DNA from 2 places in the Arthrobacter sp. zg-Y179 genome. Region 2 is predicted to be linked to the other one. Evidence: predicted binding sites of a transcription regulator. Region 2 holds the regulator's gene; the other holds the start of a gene.
What was found. The regulator LexA, encoded in region 2, represses DNA repair genes until DNA is damaged. The targets are predictions, from matches to a motif close to TCGAACANNTGTTCGA.

Region 1 (6,926 bases), on a different contig from region 2:
GCCCTGTCCGGGCAGGCGCACAGCATGACCGAGCTCATCGCCTACCGTGCTGTCCAGGGGGTAGGCGGCGGCGGGCTGATCATCGGTGCGCAGGCCATCATCGGCGACATTGTGCCCGCCCGCGAGCGCGGCAAGTACATGGGCCTGATCGGCGCGGCGTTCGGCATCGCTTCCGTCAGCGGCCCGCTGCTTGGCGGATACCTCACCGACTACTGGTCCTGGCGGTGGGTGTTCTACATCAACCTGCCCATCGGTGCGGTGGCGCTCGCGGTCATCATCACCGCGCTGCACCTGCCGCGGTCCGAACGCAAAGGGATCCGGCTGGACTATGCCGGGGCCGCACTGCTTGCCGTCGGCAGCGCCGCCCTGGTGCTGCTGACCAGCTGGGGCGGCAACAACTATGCCTGGACCTCGCCCACCATCCTCACGCTGGGAGCGGTGGCCGCCGTCGCCGTCGCCATCTTCATTCCGGTGGAACTGCGCGCGTCCGAACCGATACTCCCGCTGCGCCTGTTCGGGATCCGCAACTTCCTGATCTGCACGCTGGTGGGGCTCGCGGTAGGCCTGGCCATGTTCGGGTCCATTGCCTACCTGCCCACCTTCCTGCAGATCGTCAACGGAGCCAGTCCCACTATGTCCGGGCTGATGATGCTCCCCATGACCGCGGGGCTGCTCACCACCTCGATCGGGACGGGGCAGCTGATCTCCCGCACGGGCAAGTACAAGATCTATCCGATTCTCGGCTCACTCACCATGATCTGCGGACTGCTGCTGCTCTCGCGCATCTCCAGTACGACGCCGTACTCCCTCACCGCGCTGGGCATGTTCGTGCTGGGACTGGGGATCGGGGCGCTGATGCAGAACGTGGTGCTGATTGTGCAGAACAGCGTCCCTGCCAAGGACATGGGCACCGGGGTTTCCACCGCCAACTACTTCCGGCAGATGGGCGGTTCGCTGGGGATTGCCCTGTTCGGTTCCCTGTTCATCCGCCGGCTGAACGACCAGCTGGCCTCCGCGCCGGCCGGAGCCGGCGATGCGGCGTCGGGCGGCGCCAATTCGATCAGTCCGGACAGCATCAGGGCGCTGCCCGCTCCGGCGCAGGACTTCATCAAATCCGCGTTCGGCGAGGCGCTGCCGCCGATCTTCCTGCTCGGGGTGCCGATCCTGGGAGCGGCCTTTGTCCTGACGCTGTTTCTTGTGCAGCAGCCGTTGTCCCGGACGGCGCGGGTGAACGTGGACGCAACGTAGGCCAACAACAACCATGAAGAGAAGAAACCCGCCATGTCCCACAGAGCAATAACGCCGCGCACAGCGGCGCCCGCTGCCCGCTCCGGGACCGCCATGCCGAAGCACCGGGTGGAGGCCGCCCGGAGCGAGGAACCGAAGCGGAAACTCGTGCCGGTTTTCACGGGACTGGTGCTGTCCGTGCTGCTGGCAGCCCTGGACCAAACCATCGTCGCTACGGCCCTGCCCACCATTGTGGGGGACCTGAACGGGTTGGAGCATCTGTCCTGGGTGGTCACCGCGTATATCCTGGCGGCAACCATCGGCCTGCCGATCTACGGCAAGCTCGGTGATCTGTTTGGCCGCAAAAGCATTTTCATTTTCGCCATCGTGGTGTTCCTCGCCGGCTCGGCCCTGTCCGGACTGGCGCAGAACATGGGCCAGCTGATCGGTTTCCGTGCCCTGCAGGGCATCGGCGGCGGCGGGCTGATGATCGGGGCGCAGGCCATCCTGGGAGACCTGGTTTCCCCGCGGGAGCGCGGGAAGTACATGGGCCTGATCGGGGCGGCCTTCGGGCTGGCATCCGTGGGCGGTCCGCTGCTGGGCGGCTGGATCACCGATGCCTGGTCCTGGCGGTGGGTGTTCTACATCAACCTGCCCATCGGCGCGGTGGCGCTCGCCGTCGTCGTGTCTTCGCTGCATCTGCCCAAACCCCGGGGCAGACGCCCGAAACTGGATTACGCAGGCGCCGGGCTGCTTGCGCTCGCGAGCGCCGCCCTGGTGATGCTCACCACCTGGGCCGGCACCACCTACGCCTGGTCAAGTCCGCAGATTCTTGCCCTGGCCGTGGTGACGCTGGCGGCCGGCACGTCATTTGTCCTGGTGGAGAGGCGGGCAGAGGAACCCATCCTTCCGCTTGGCCTGTTCCGCAGCCGGAATTTCCTGCTGCCGGTGCTGGTGGGCATCGCCGTCGGAATCGCGATGTTCTCCACCATTTCCTACCTGCCCACGTTCCTGCAGATGGTCAACCGGGCCACCGCCACGCAGTCGGGCCTGATGATGCTGCCCATGATGGGCGGGCTGCTGCTGACCTCCATCGGCACCGGGCAGCTGATTTCCCGCACCGGCCGGTACAAGATTTACCCGGTGCTGGGGTGTGCGGTGATCATTGCCGGGTTGGTGCTGCTCTCACGGATCTCAGACACCACACCATACGGTTTCACCGCAATTGGCATGCTGGTGATGGGACTCGGGCTGGGAATGCTGATGCAGAACCTGGTGCTGATTGTGCAGAACAGCGTGCCGGGCAGGGATATGGGCGCGGCGATTTCCGCAGCGAATTATTTCCGCCAGATCGGTGCCTCGTTCGGGATCGCGCTGTTCGGGTCGATCTTCATCCACCGGCTGGGCAATGAGATTGCAGCGGCGCCGCCGGGGGCCGGGACTGCCCTCGGAGGGGACATCAATTCGCTGAGTCCGGCCATGCTGCGCGGGCTCCCCGCGCCGGCGCAGGACTTCATCGCCGCGGCATTCGGGCAGGCCCTGCCTCCCATCTTCCTGCTCAGCGTGCCCATCGTGGCAGTTGCCCTGGTGCTGTGCCTGTTCATCAAGGAGACGCCGTTGTCCACCACGGCGCGGGTGAGCGGCGAAGCGGACCGCTAAGCGGGCTAGGTGCCGCCATAACCGACAAAGGCGATCACCAGGAGAAGAAGTGCAGCCAGGATCCCTCCCTGCCAGATCAGGGAGGGGATGATGTAGAGGCGGGCGGCAAGCTTCTTATTGCCCTTGGCGAGCGCCACGCTGAATCCCACCACTCCTCCGAGCAGGGTGAACAGGCCGGAAAAGACGAAGAAGCCAAAAATGGAGAAGTCGGAGATGTCCCTGGGGGCGACGGCGATGAGGGGGCGGACGACGATAGCCCAGACGATCGTCACGAGGACCATTCCAGTGATTGCCGCTGCGCTGAACCTTGTCTGCCGGGGACCTGAGGTGGGAGGAACCGGTCCCTGATGGGCAGGCAGGACGTCCTGCATATATGGATTATGGTGCTGCGGTTCAGACTCCTGCCCGAACGGATCCCATGGTTCAGGTCCCTGCCCGCTGAACGGTGTGTTGCTGTCTGCCGTCATGCTCTGCCCCCAATCGGTGAAAACTGCCCCCGTACCGGTCTGCTGCGCCGGATCCGGTGTGTCTGGGAACAGTCTGCACCATGCGCGGGCATCTACTTCCGCGGCGGCACCGCGGGCCTTTTGTGCCGGAGCGGGTCTCCCCTTCCGATCCATCCCCGAGTGGTGCCGTTTGTCCCCGGCTGGTCGTACACTGGTGGCGGAGCTGTTCGAACATATGTTCGAATTAGTTGCCAACTGATAACCAACTGATAACCAGTGGGGAGAAACGCAGGCGGTGTGCCTGTGTACCGGGGCGGAGAGGAAGCTGAATGGGTACCTTCAGCGAAGCAATCGAGGTGGTGTGCTCGCCCGCGGGCCAGCCTCTCCGGCTTATCTGGGGCGGGCGCACCTACAAGGTGGGGGCGGACCCGGTGCGCTGGTATGAACGCCGCAACTGGTGGGAAGAGGAAACCCGCGCCGAACGCGGCCACGGCGCCGGGCTGGTGGATACCGAGATCTGGCGGGTCCAGGCCCGGGTCAATGACCGCTCCGACCTGCGCACCCTGGACCTGTCGCATCACGTCCGCAGCGACCGCTGGCGCCTGATCCGCATTCATGACGCCCTGAGGGACAGTGCCTAATGGAAGACAGCGCCTAAGCAATGAGCTTTATCCACCTGCACGCAGCCACTGCGTTCAGCGCCCACTACGGGGTGTCCTGGCCGGAGGAGATGGCGCAGGCCGCAGCGGCCGACGGTGCGGATGCGCTCGCCTGCACCGACCGGGACGGGCTCTATGGCACGGTCAAGCACCTGCGGGCCTGCATGGAAGCGGGCATCGATCCCATTGTGGGCGTGGACCTGGCCGTGCTGGATGGCAGTAACGCCGTCACGGGCCGGGTGGTTATTCTCGCCCACGGGCATACCGGGGGAGCGGGCTACCGGGCCCTGTGCCGGCTGATCTCCGCCGCACACGCCGCCACCTCCGCCTCCCGGGCACGCGCCGGCAAACCGGTAGGCGTCACCATGGAGCAGCTTGCCGGGTACGTCCGCGGCGTAGGAGCCGGGGAAGGTGTCCCCGATGAGGAGGCCGAACCGGTCCTGACCGTCCTCGTCGGCCCGCAGTCCGACGTCGGTCAGGCCATGCGCAGCCGCAGCTACGCCGTCGCCCGCACCCTGTTCGGCCGCTGGCGCTCGCTGATCCCCGCCCGGGCGCTCGCCGTCGAGGTGGTCACGCATCTGTCTGCGCCGGGGGAGAACCTCAGCCTTGCCCACGCTGTACGCATGTTCCGGCTGGCCGACGAGATGCGTGTGCCCGGCGTCCTCACCAATGCCGTGCGGTATGTGGATGAGGATGGAGCCGCCACCGCCGACGTGCTCGACGCCGCGCGCTCGCTGACCTCGCTCTCCCACCTCCCGGACTTACAGCCCAACGGACAGGGCTGGCTCAAGGGGACACGGGAGATGACTGCACTGGCCCGCGAGATCAGCTCGGAGGCAGGTTACGGTTCCTCGGGAGCGGCACGGATGCTGGCCGACACTGCGGCGCTCGCGGATAACTGCCGGATAGACCCCGTGGCGGATATGGGTTGGAAGCAGCCCGTGGTGCCCGAAGCCTCAGTGATCGGCATCGAGGCCGAACCCATGATCGAACTGCGCCAGCGCTGCGAGGCGGGGATTACCCGCAGACTGCGCGCCCGGGACTCCATTGCCGAAGTCGAACTGCGCAACCGGCTCGAACACGAGCTGGGCATCATCGAGCGGCTGGGCTTCGCTTCGTACTTCCTCACCGTTGCGGAAGTATCGGACATGATCACCGGGATGGGGGTACGCGCCGCTGCCCGGGGGTCGGGAGCCTCCTCGCTGGTGAACTACCTGCTGGGCGTCAGCCACGTGAACCCGCTGGACCATGACCTGATCTTTGAACGCTTCCTCTCCCGGGACCGGTCCACGCTGCCGGACATCGACATTGACGTTGAAAGCGCTGAGCGGCACAACGTCTATCACCGCATCTTCGAACGCTTCGGCTCCGAACGCGTCACGCTGATGAGCATGCAGAACGGCTACCGGGCACGGGGAGCGGTGCGCGACGCCGGCCTGGCGCTGGGTATGCCCGAGGAGGAGATCGGCGCTGTGGCTAAGCAGCTGTGGCGTTTCTCGGCCCGCAACTTCCGCGAGGCGCTCGCCGAAAAGCCCGAACTGCGGGAATTCTCCGGCCAGGTGGAAAAGAACCAGCAGCTGGACCTGCTGGTGGACCTCACCGAACGCCTGGACCGGCTGCCCCGGCACATTTCCATGCATCCCTGCGGAGTGATCCTGGGGGACACCTCGCTCCTGGACCGCACCCCCGTGCAGCCCAGCGGCCTGGGCCTGCCCATGTCCCAGTTCGACAAGCACGACATGGACCCCATGGGAATGCTCAAACTCGACGTGCTGGGTGTGCGGATGCAGAGCGCCATGGCCTTTGCCGTGCGCGAAGTAGTGCGTGTGCACTCCTCCCGTGAAGAGGTCATTGCCGCCGGGAAGCATCGGGACGGGCCGGAGGAGCCGGATCCGGAGTTCGTCGAAGCGGACGGCCGGATCAACCTGGATGCCGTGCCGTTCGACGACGAACCCACCTACGAACTCATCCGCAGCACGCACACCCTGGGCTGCTTCCAGATCGAATCCCCGGGGCAGCGCGAGCTGGTGGGCAAGCTGGCACCGCGGGAATTCAATGACCTGATCATCGACATTTCCCTGTTCCGGCCCGGCCCGATGAAATCCGACATGGTCCGCCCGTTCCTGGAACACCGGCACGGCTTCTCCCCGGAGGTGTACCCGCACGAGGCGCTGCGCCCGGTGCTGGCCGAAACGCACGGCGTCACCGTCTTCCACGAGCAGGTGCTGCGGACCCTGAACGTCTTCACCGGCTGCGGGCTGGCGAAGGCGGATGAGCTGCGCCGGCTGCTGGGCAACGAAACCGCCGAGCCCGGCGTGGAGGAATACTTCCGCAGCAAGGCCGCCGCCCGCGGCTACACTCCGGAGACCATCGACAAGGTCTGGGACACGCTCAAGGCCTTCGGCAGCTTCGGCTTCTGCAAGGCCCACGGTGCTGCCTTTGCCGTGCCCACCTACCAATCCGCATGGTTGAAGGCGCACCACCCGGCAGCGTTCCTCGCCGGGATTTTCGAGCACGATCCCGGGATGTATCCCCGCCGGCTGCTCGTGGCCGAGGCCCGGCGGATGGGTATCCCCATCCTGCCCCTGGACATTAACCGCAGCGGCGAAACCTACCGGGTGGAACGGCTCGACGACGGACGGCTGGGCATCCGGCTGTCCCTGGCGGGGATCTACGGGCTGTCTGCCGTCGAGCTAAAGCGCATTGCCGCCGGGCAGCCCTATGACTCCCTGGCGGACCTGCGGGCACGCGCGAAGGTTTCCCGGCCCACGCTGCGCCGGCTGGCGCAGCTCGGTGCCTTTGATTCGCTCAGCAGGCAGACCGGCTCCGAGGGAAGCCGTGCGGACCTGATCCAGTACCTCGACGGTGCGCCGGCCAAGTCCGCGTCCCGGAAGCACGATCCGATTCCCGGGCAGCTGGCCCTGCCGCTGGGCGA
Region 2 (6,926 bases):
AGCTTCCCCGGGAGGTCGACGTTGCCCTGCTCAAGGGCCGGAGCAACTACGTCTGCGTCCACAAGACCGGCGGCGGGTTCCCCGAGGAAGACGAAGCCGGAACACTGTTCCTGCTTGGCGACGAGCAGGCTGTTTCCCATCCCGCTCCCGCCGGCGGGCCCACCTCCGCGCTCGGGCGCGACGTCGTCCGCCTGCAGGAATGGGCGCAGGAAACGGAAACCGGTGACCGGGATGAGTTGCTTCCCGGCGTCAGCGACCGTGCCTGGCGTCAGGTCTCCGTCACCTCGATGGAGTGCCTGGGGGCGCAGAAATGCCCGGTGGCGGAGGCCTGTTTCAGCGAACAGGCACGCGCCAAGGCCGCCGTCGCCGATCTGGTGATCACCAACCACGCGATGCTGGCCATCAGCGCGTTCGAGGGACTGGCGGTCCTGCCGGACTACGACGTGGTGGTGATTGACGAGGCGCACGAGCTGCAGGACCGCGTCACCGGCGCGGTCACCGGGCAGCTCTCCGGAACCGTCATTTCCGCAGCGGTCTCCGCCGCGCGCAAGCACACCTCAGCGACCATGGAGCCGCTTGCGGCCGCCGGCCGGGCCTTCGACTCGGTCTTTGCCCCGGTTCCCTCCGGCCTGCTGGCAGCGGGACTGTCCGAAGACCAGGAGCTGGTGCTGGGCTCCGTGCGTGAAGCCTGCCGCACGGCCCTGTCCGATTCCAAACCCGAAGGCTCCGACGCCGTCGACGGCGGCCGCCAGATGGCACGCTCGCGCCTGATGGCTGTCCTGGAACTGTGCGAACGCATCCTTGACGCAGTGAATTCGGGGGAGGTGCTGTGGGCATCGCGTGCCAGCACCTTCTCGCCGGGCACCGGTTACACCGCCCCGGAAGAAGATGCACCGCCCACCATCAACGTTGCCCCGCTGTCCGTGGCCGGACGGCTGCGCGAAGGACTGTTCGACGGCCACACCGTGGTGCTGACCTCGGCCACCCTCGCCATCGGGTCGGAGTTCGGTCCGGTTGCCGGAGCCCTGGGGCTGGTGGGCGCCGGCGCACCGAAATGGACGGGGACCGACGTCGGCAGTCCCTTCGACTACCCCCGGCAGGGTGTGCTGTACGTAGCCAAGGACCTGCCGAAACCGGGACGCGGCACCTCCCCGGAGCAGCTGGATGAACTGGAGGCGCTGATCAAGGCCTCCGGCGGCGGCGCCCTGGGGTTGTTCTCTTCCCGCCGTGCAGCGGAAGAAGCCGCGGAAGCACTGCGGAAGCGGGTCGACTTTCCGATCCTTTGCCAGGGCGAATCCACCATGTCCGCCCTGGTTCAGCAGTTTGCCGACGACGACGAGACCTGCCTGTTCGGCACCATGTCCCTCTGGCAGGGCGTGGACGTCCCCGGCGCCTCCTGCCGGCTGGTGATCATTGACCGGATTCCGTTCCCGCGTCCCGACGATCCGTTGATGACAGCCCGGACCCGCGCGGTTGCCAAGGCCGGGGGAAACGGCTTCATGAGCGTCTCGGCCACCCACGCGGCCGTCCGGCTCGCGCAGGGGGCAGGGCGGCTGATCCGCGCTTCCGGAGACAAGGGAGTGGTGGCCGTGCTGGACTCGCGCCTGGCAACCGCACGCTACGGCAGTTTCCTGCGGGCCGCCCTGCCGCCCTTCTGGTCCACCACCGACCGTTCCGTGGTGCTTCAGGCGCTGAAGCGGCTCGCCGCGGAACCCGCCGGAGCGAAGAAGTAAAACCCGCCTGACGGGATCCCGGAAACAAAAAGCAGCACCGCCGTATGCCGGCGGTGCTGCTTTTGCGTGGTCCTTGTTACCGTCTCGCCAGGACTTTCAGTGTGTGCCTAGAGCGAACGCATTACGGAGACTACTTTGCCCATAATGGTGGCTTCGTCACCGAGGATGGGCTCATAGCGGGTGTTCTGGGGCAGCAGCCAGGTGTGCCCGTTGCGCTGTCGGAAGGTCTTCACGGTCGCTTCGTCTTCGAGCAGGGCCGCGACAATGTCACCGTTTTCGGCGGTGGGCTGGCGCCGGACAACCACCCAGTCACCGTCGCAGATGGCCGCATCCACCATGGAATCGCCCGCCACGCGAAGCATAAAGAGGTCGCCGTGCCCGACGAGCTGGCGCGGCAGCGGGACCATCTCTTCAACCTGCTGGTCGGCCAGGATCGGCCCGCCGGCAGCGATCCGTCCGACCAGCGGAACCATCGCGGTGTCGATTGCGGTGGTGAGGTCGGAGACGCTGCCGGAGCCGGGCGTGCGTGCGTTGCTGCCGCCGGAGCCCAGGCCGCCCTTCGCGGCGCCGTCAGCAGCGTCCCCGGCGTTCCCGGCGTTCGCCGCGTTGCCTTTGCCGCGGCGCGGGGGAGCATCGCGGAGCATCAGCGGAACCAGTATCTCCATGGCACGCGGCCGCTTGGGGTCGCGGCGGATATAGCCCAGCTTCTCCAACTGGCTCAGCTGGTGCGTAACGCTGGAAAGGCTGGCCAGGCCCACGATGTCGCCGATCTCCCGCATGGACGGCGGGTAACCGTTCGCGTTCACCGAACGCTGGATGGTTTCCAGGATCTTCGTCTGGCGGGCGGTAAGGCCCTTGGTGCGTCCTGCCGGAGCGGGCGCGGCAGGGGAGGGGGTGCTGCCATTGGTAACACGGGCCACGTCGGCTTCCCTTCACAGTCGGCCCGTGAATGCGGGCCGGATGGTTCTTGCGGTGTATCTGGTTTGTCCTGCGGTCCTGCGGTGATGCGGTGATGCGGTGATAACGGGTGCGGTGGTCTGTCCCGCCAAGTCGTTTTGTCAGTGCCGGATGGTTAGTTGGTCCCAGCCGCTTCCAACAGGTTCAACGCTAGGGGAGCGCAGCCACATTTTCAAACATATATTCGAGCGAGTCTCGACAATGTTCGTAGATAAGTGCTAGAAATGTTCGAGTACAGGTTAGAACATACGTTCGAGTATGAGGATGACCCTGAGTTTCAAAATGGCCCGCCGACACCTCGGCGGGCCCACCAGATGTTCGAATGCAGTTTCGAGCCACACTGTAATTCCCGGTGCTTTTGCGGGAAGCGGGGGAATCGGCGGAGCTGCCCTTCGGACCGGAAAGGTATTGACATGTCAGTACACGTACTTCCCTTCACCGCACAGAGTCTCACTGAACGTGCCCCGGAAGGGCCCGCTGCTGCCGCCCGCGCTGCCGATGCTGCGGACACCCAGGCATCGGTCCCGCTGCGCCTGACGCGGCGCGGCCGGCTCGTCCTGGTCGGCGCTCCGCTGATGATCGTGGCCGCCGCACTGCTGGTCTTTATCGGATTCTTCACCGCACCGGCTATGGCTTCGGGGGACGCCCAGGAGCAGACACGCACCATCCAGGTGGGTGTGTCCGCCGGTGATTCGCTCTGGTCGCTCGCCACCGAGTTCGCTCCGGACCGGGATCCCCGCACCGTGGTGGCGGACATTGTGGAAATCAACAACCTGGCGGACGCCACCGTCCCCGTCGGCAGCCAGATTTACATCCCGGTCTCGCGCTGATTTCCCAGCCAGGGCATTCCGACGATCCTTACCTGCATGCACCCGTAACAGAGGGGTGCTGGAAGTCGGTCAAATACAACGTCACCGCGCAGCGTCCTAAGCTGTAGTGGTGAACGAACAGTTGGAAAACCTGAACAGACTTCCCCTGCGCGATGATCTGCGGGGCCTGACCCCGTACGGCGCCCCCCAGTTGGATGTGCCCATCCTGCTGAACGTCAATGAAAACACGCACGGACTTCCGGAGCATGTGCGCCGGGCCATTATGGCCGAGATTGAATCAGTGGTCGCCGGCCTGAACAGATATCCGGACCGCGAATTCACGCTGCTGCGGGAAAACCTGGCCAAATACCTCGGCCACGGACTGGCTGCGGAGAATATCTGGGCCGGCAACGGTTCCAATGAGGTTCTCCAGCAAATCCTGCAGGCCTTCGGCGGACCCGGGCGGACGGCCATGAGCTTCCCTCCCACCTATTCCATGTACCCGCTGCTCTCCAGCGGCACCGGCACCGCGTACGTGACCGGGACGAGGGACCGGGACTTCTCCCTGACCCCCGCATCGGCCGCGGAGCAGATCCGGGCGCAGGCACCCAACATCGTGATCCTGTGCACCCCGAACAACCCCACGGGTACGGCCCTGGAACTTGAGGTGATCGAAGCCGCCTATGAAGCAGGAGAAGCCTCCAATGCCATCGTGGTGGTGGACGAGGCCTACGCCGAGTTCTCCCACGCCGATACCCCCAGCGCGCTACAGCTGCTCCCTGGCCGGGAACGGCTGATTGTTTCCCGGACCATGTCGAAGGCCTTCGCACTCGCCGGAGCCCGCATCGGCTACCTTGCCGCAGCACCGCAGATCGCGGACGCGCTTCGCCTGGTCCGCCTGCCCTACCACCTCTCCGCACTCACGCAGGCGACCGCGAATGCGGCCCTCACCCACGCCGATGCGCTCCTGTCCAATGTGGAAGACATCAAGGGCCAGCGGGACCGCATCGTCACGGAACTGCGTGCGCTCGGACTGGAACCGGCGCCGTCGGACGCCAACTTCGTGCTGTTCAGCGGTATGGAGAATCCCCGGGCGGTGTGGGAAGGCCTGCTCGAGGCAGGTGTCCTCGTCCGGGACATCGGCATCGAGGGCCATCTGCGGGTCACGGCCGGCACGGAAGCCGAAACCACTGCGTTCCTGACACGGCTGCGGGAACTGCTCGCCGCCTGAGCGTCCGCCGGGCCCCCGGGATGTCCGTTTCAGGGAGTCGGGGCGTTCGGGACTAAACTGATGACCTGCCGGGCTTTGCCTATTGCCCCGCTTCCAATCTTCGTGAAGGAACCCCATGACTGTGGAGACCGCCACCGGACGCACCGCCCGCCTTGAGCGGACCACCAGCGAATCGTCCGTCTTCGTCGAGCTGGACCTGGACGGCACCGGCCGTGCCGACATCAGCACCTCGGTGCCGTTCTACGACCACATGCTGACCGCGCTGGCCAAGCACTCCCTGATGGACCTCACCGTCCGGGCCACCGGCGACACCCACATCGACGTCCACCACACGGTCGAGGACATTGCAATCAGCATCGGCGAGGCGCTGAAGACCGCCCTGGGCACCAAGGCCGGCATCCGCCGCTTCGGCGAAGCCACCGTGCCCCTGGACGAAGCGCTGGCAAACGCGGTCGTCGATATCTCCGGGCGCCCATACCTGGTGCACTCAGGGGAGCCGGCCGGCCAGGAATACCACCTGATCGGCGGACACTTCACCGGGTCCCTGACCCGCCACGTGTTCGAGGCCATCACCCTGCACGCCCAGATCTGCCTTCACATGCGGGTCCTCGGCGGGCGCGATCCGCACCACATTGTCGAGGCCCAGTTCAAGGCCTTTGCCCGTGCCCTGCGCGCAGCCGTCGAATCCGATCCGCGCGTCGAGGGCATCCCCTCCACGAAGGGAGCACTGTGAGTCCCCGTAACGTCACTGTCCTGGACTACGGTTCCGGCAACATCCGTTCGGCGGTCCGCGCCCTGGAGCACGCCGGCGCCAACGTCACGCTCAGCGCCAAACCTGACGACGTGCTGAACGCCGACGGACTGGTGGTGCCCGGCGTCGGAGCCTTCGCCGCCGTGATGCAGGGGCTCAAGGACGTGGATGCGATCCGCATGATCGGACGCCGCGTAGCCGGCGGCCGGCCGGTCCTGGGCATCTGCGTTGGCCTGCAGGTCCTCTTTGACGAAGGCGTGGAACACGGGGTCCGGACCAAGGGGATGGGCGAATGGCCCGGCGTGGTCGAGCGCCTGGCCGCCGACGTCGTACCCCACATGGGCTGGAACACCGTGACTCCGCCGGAAGGTTCGGCCCTGTTTGAGGGCATCGAGGACCAGCGGTTCTACTTCGTGCACAGCTACGGGGTGCAGAAATGGGACTTCGACGTCACCCAGCCCGCCATGCGCCCGCCGCAGGTCACCTGGGCGGATCACGGCGGCCCGTTCATCGCCGCGGTGGAGAACGGTGCGCTGTCGGCCACCCAGTTCCATCCGGAAAAGTCCGGTGACGCCGGTGCGGCGCTGCTGAACAACTGGCTGAAGACCCTGGGCTAGGCACCGATATGTGGAGCGTTGTCCTCATGGGCCTGGCCGGACTGCTTATCGGCGGAGCGGTGTCCTTCCGCAGCCAGGGCATGTCCAAAATCATTGTTATCAGTTTCTGGGTCCTGGCCGGATTGGCCCTGCTGGGCGCGTACCTGCTGACCCTCGACCTTTCCTGACCCCACCACCGAAAGCATCCAAATGCCCTTCAGCGAAACCCCTGTCCTTGAACTGCTGCCCGCCGTTGACGTAGCGGACGGCCAAGCCGTGCGACTGGTGCAGGGCGAGGCCGGCAGTGAGACCAGCTACGGCGATCCGCTGGACGCAGCCCTGGCGTGGCAGAACGACGGCGCCGAATGGGTCCACCTCGTGGACCTCGACGCAGCGTTCGGGCGAGGTTCGAACCTTGACCTGCTCAGCCGCGTAGTGAAGTCCCTGGATATCAAGGTGGAACTGTCCGGCGGCATCCGGGATGACGAGTCCCTCGAAAAGGCGCTGGAGCTCGGCGCTGCCCGCGTCAATCTGGGAACAGCGGCACTGGAGAACCCGGGGTGGACCGCCAGCGCCATTGCCCGCTACGGCCAGGCCATCGCCGTCGGCCTAGACGTACGCGGCACCACCCTCGCCGCACGCGGCTGGACCCAGGAAGGCGGGGACCTCTGGGAGGTCCTGGCCCGGCTGGAAGAGGCCGGCTGCGCCCGCTACGTGGTTACGGACGTCACGAAGGACGGCACGCTGCGCGGACCCAACCTGGAACTGCTCCGTGAGGTCCTGAAACGCACCGACCGTCCCGTAGTCGCATCCGGCGGCATCTCCAGCCTCGATGACCTGGCTGCGCTC

Region 1: a site for LexA is predicted at 3,560-3,575, ahead of LOC56_RS07990 (DUF6504 family protein). Genes of this name have one in related genera too.

What each region holds. Positions count from the first base shown of each region.
Region 1 is NZ_JAJJOB010000007.1:155,075-162,000, forward strand. Features, by position in the region: gene LOC56_RS07975 (MDR family MFS transporter) at 1-1,248, shown strand, start outside; gene LOC56_RS07980 (MDR family MFS transporter) at 1,282-2,886, shown strand; gene LOC56_RS07985 (hypothetical protein) at 2,892-3,257, opposite strand; gene LOC56_RS07990 (DUF6504 family protein) at 3,662-3,973, shown strand; gene LOC56_RS07995 (DNA polymerase III subunit alpha) at 3,994-6,926, shown strand, end outside.
Region 2 is NZ_JAJJOB010000014.1:36,837-43,762, reverse strand. Features, by position in the region: gene LOC56_RS15330 (ATP-dependent DNA helicase) at 1-1,733, shown strand, start outside; gene lexA (transcriptional repressor LexA) at 1,841-2,653, opposite strand; gene LOC56_RS15320 (LysM peptidoglycan-binding domain-containing protein) at 3,104-3,520, shown strand; gene LOC56_RS15315 (histidinol-phosphate transaminase) at 3,630-4,730, shown strand; gene hisB (imidazoleglycerol-phosphate dehydratase HisB) at 4,846-5,463, shown strand; gene hisH (imidazole glycerol phosphate synthase subunit HisH) at 5,460-6,098, shown strand; gene LOC56_RS15300 (hypothetical protein) at 6,107-6,265, shown strand; gene priA (bifunctional 1-(5-phosphoribosyl)-5-((5-phosphoribosylamino)methylideneamino)imidazole-4-carboxamide isomerase/phosphoribosylanthranilate isomerase PriA) at 6,288-6,926, shown strand, end outside.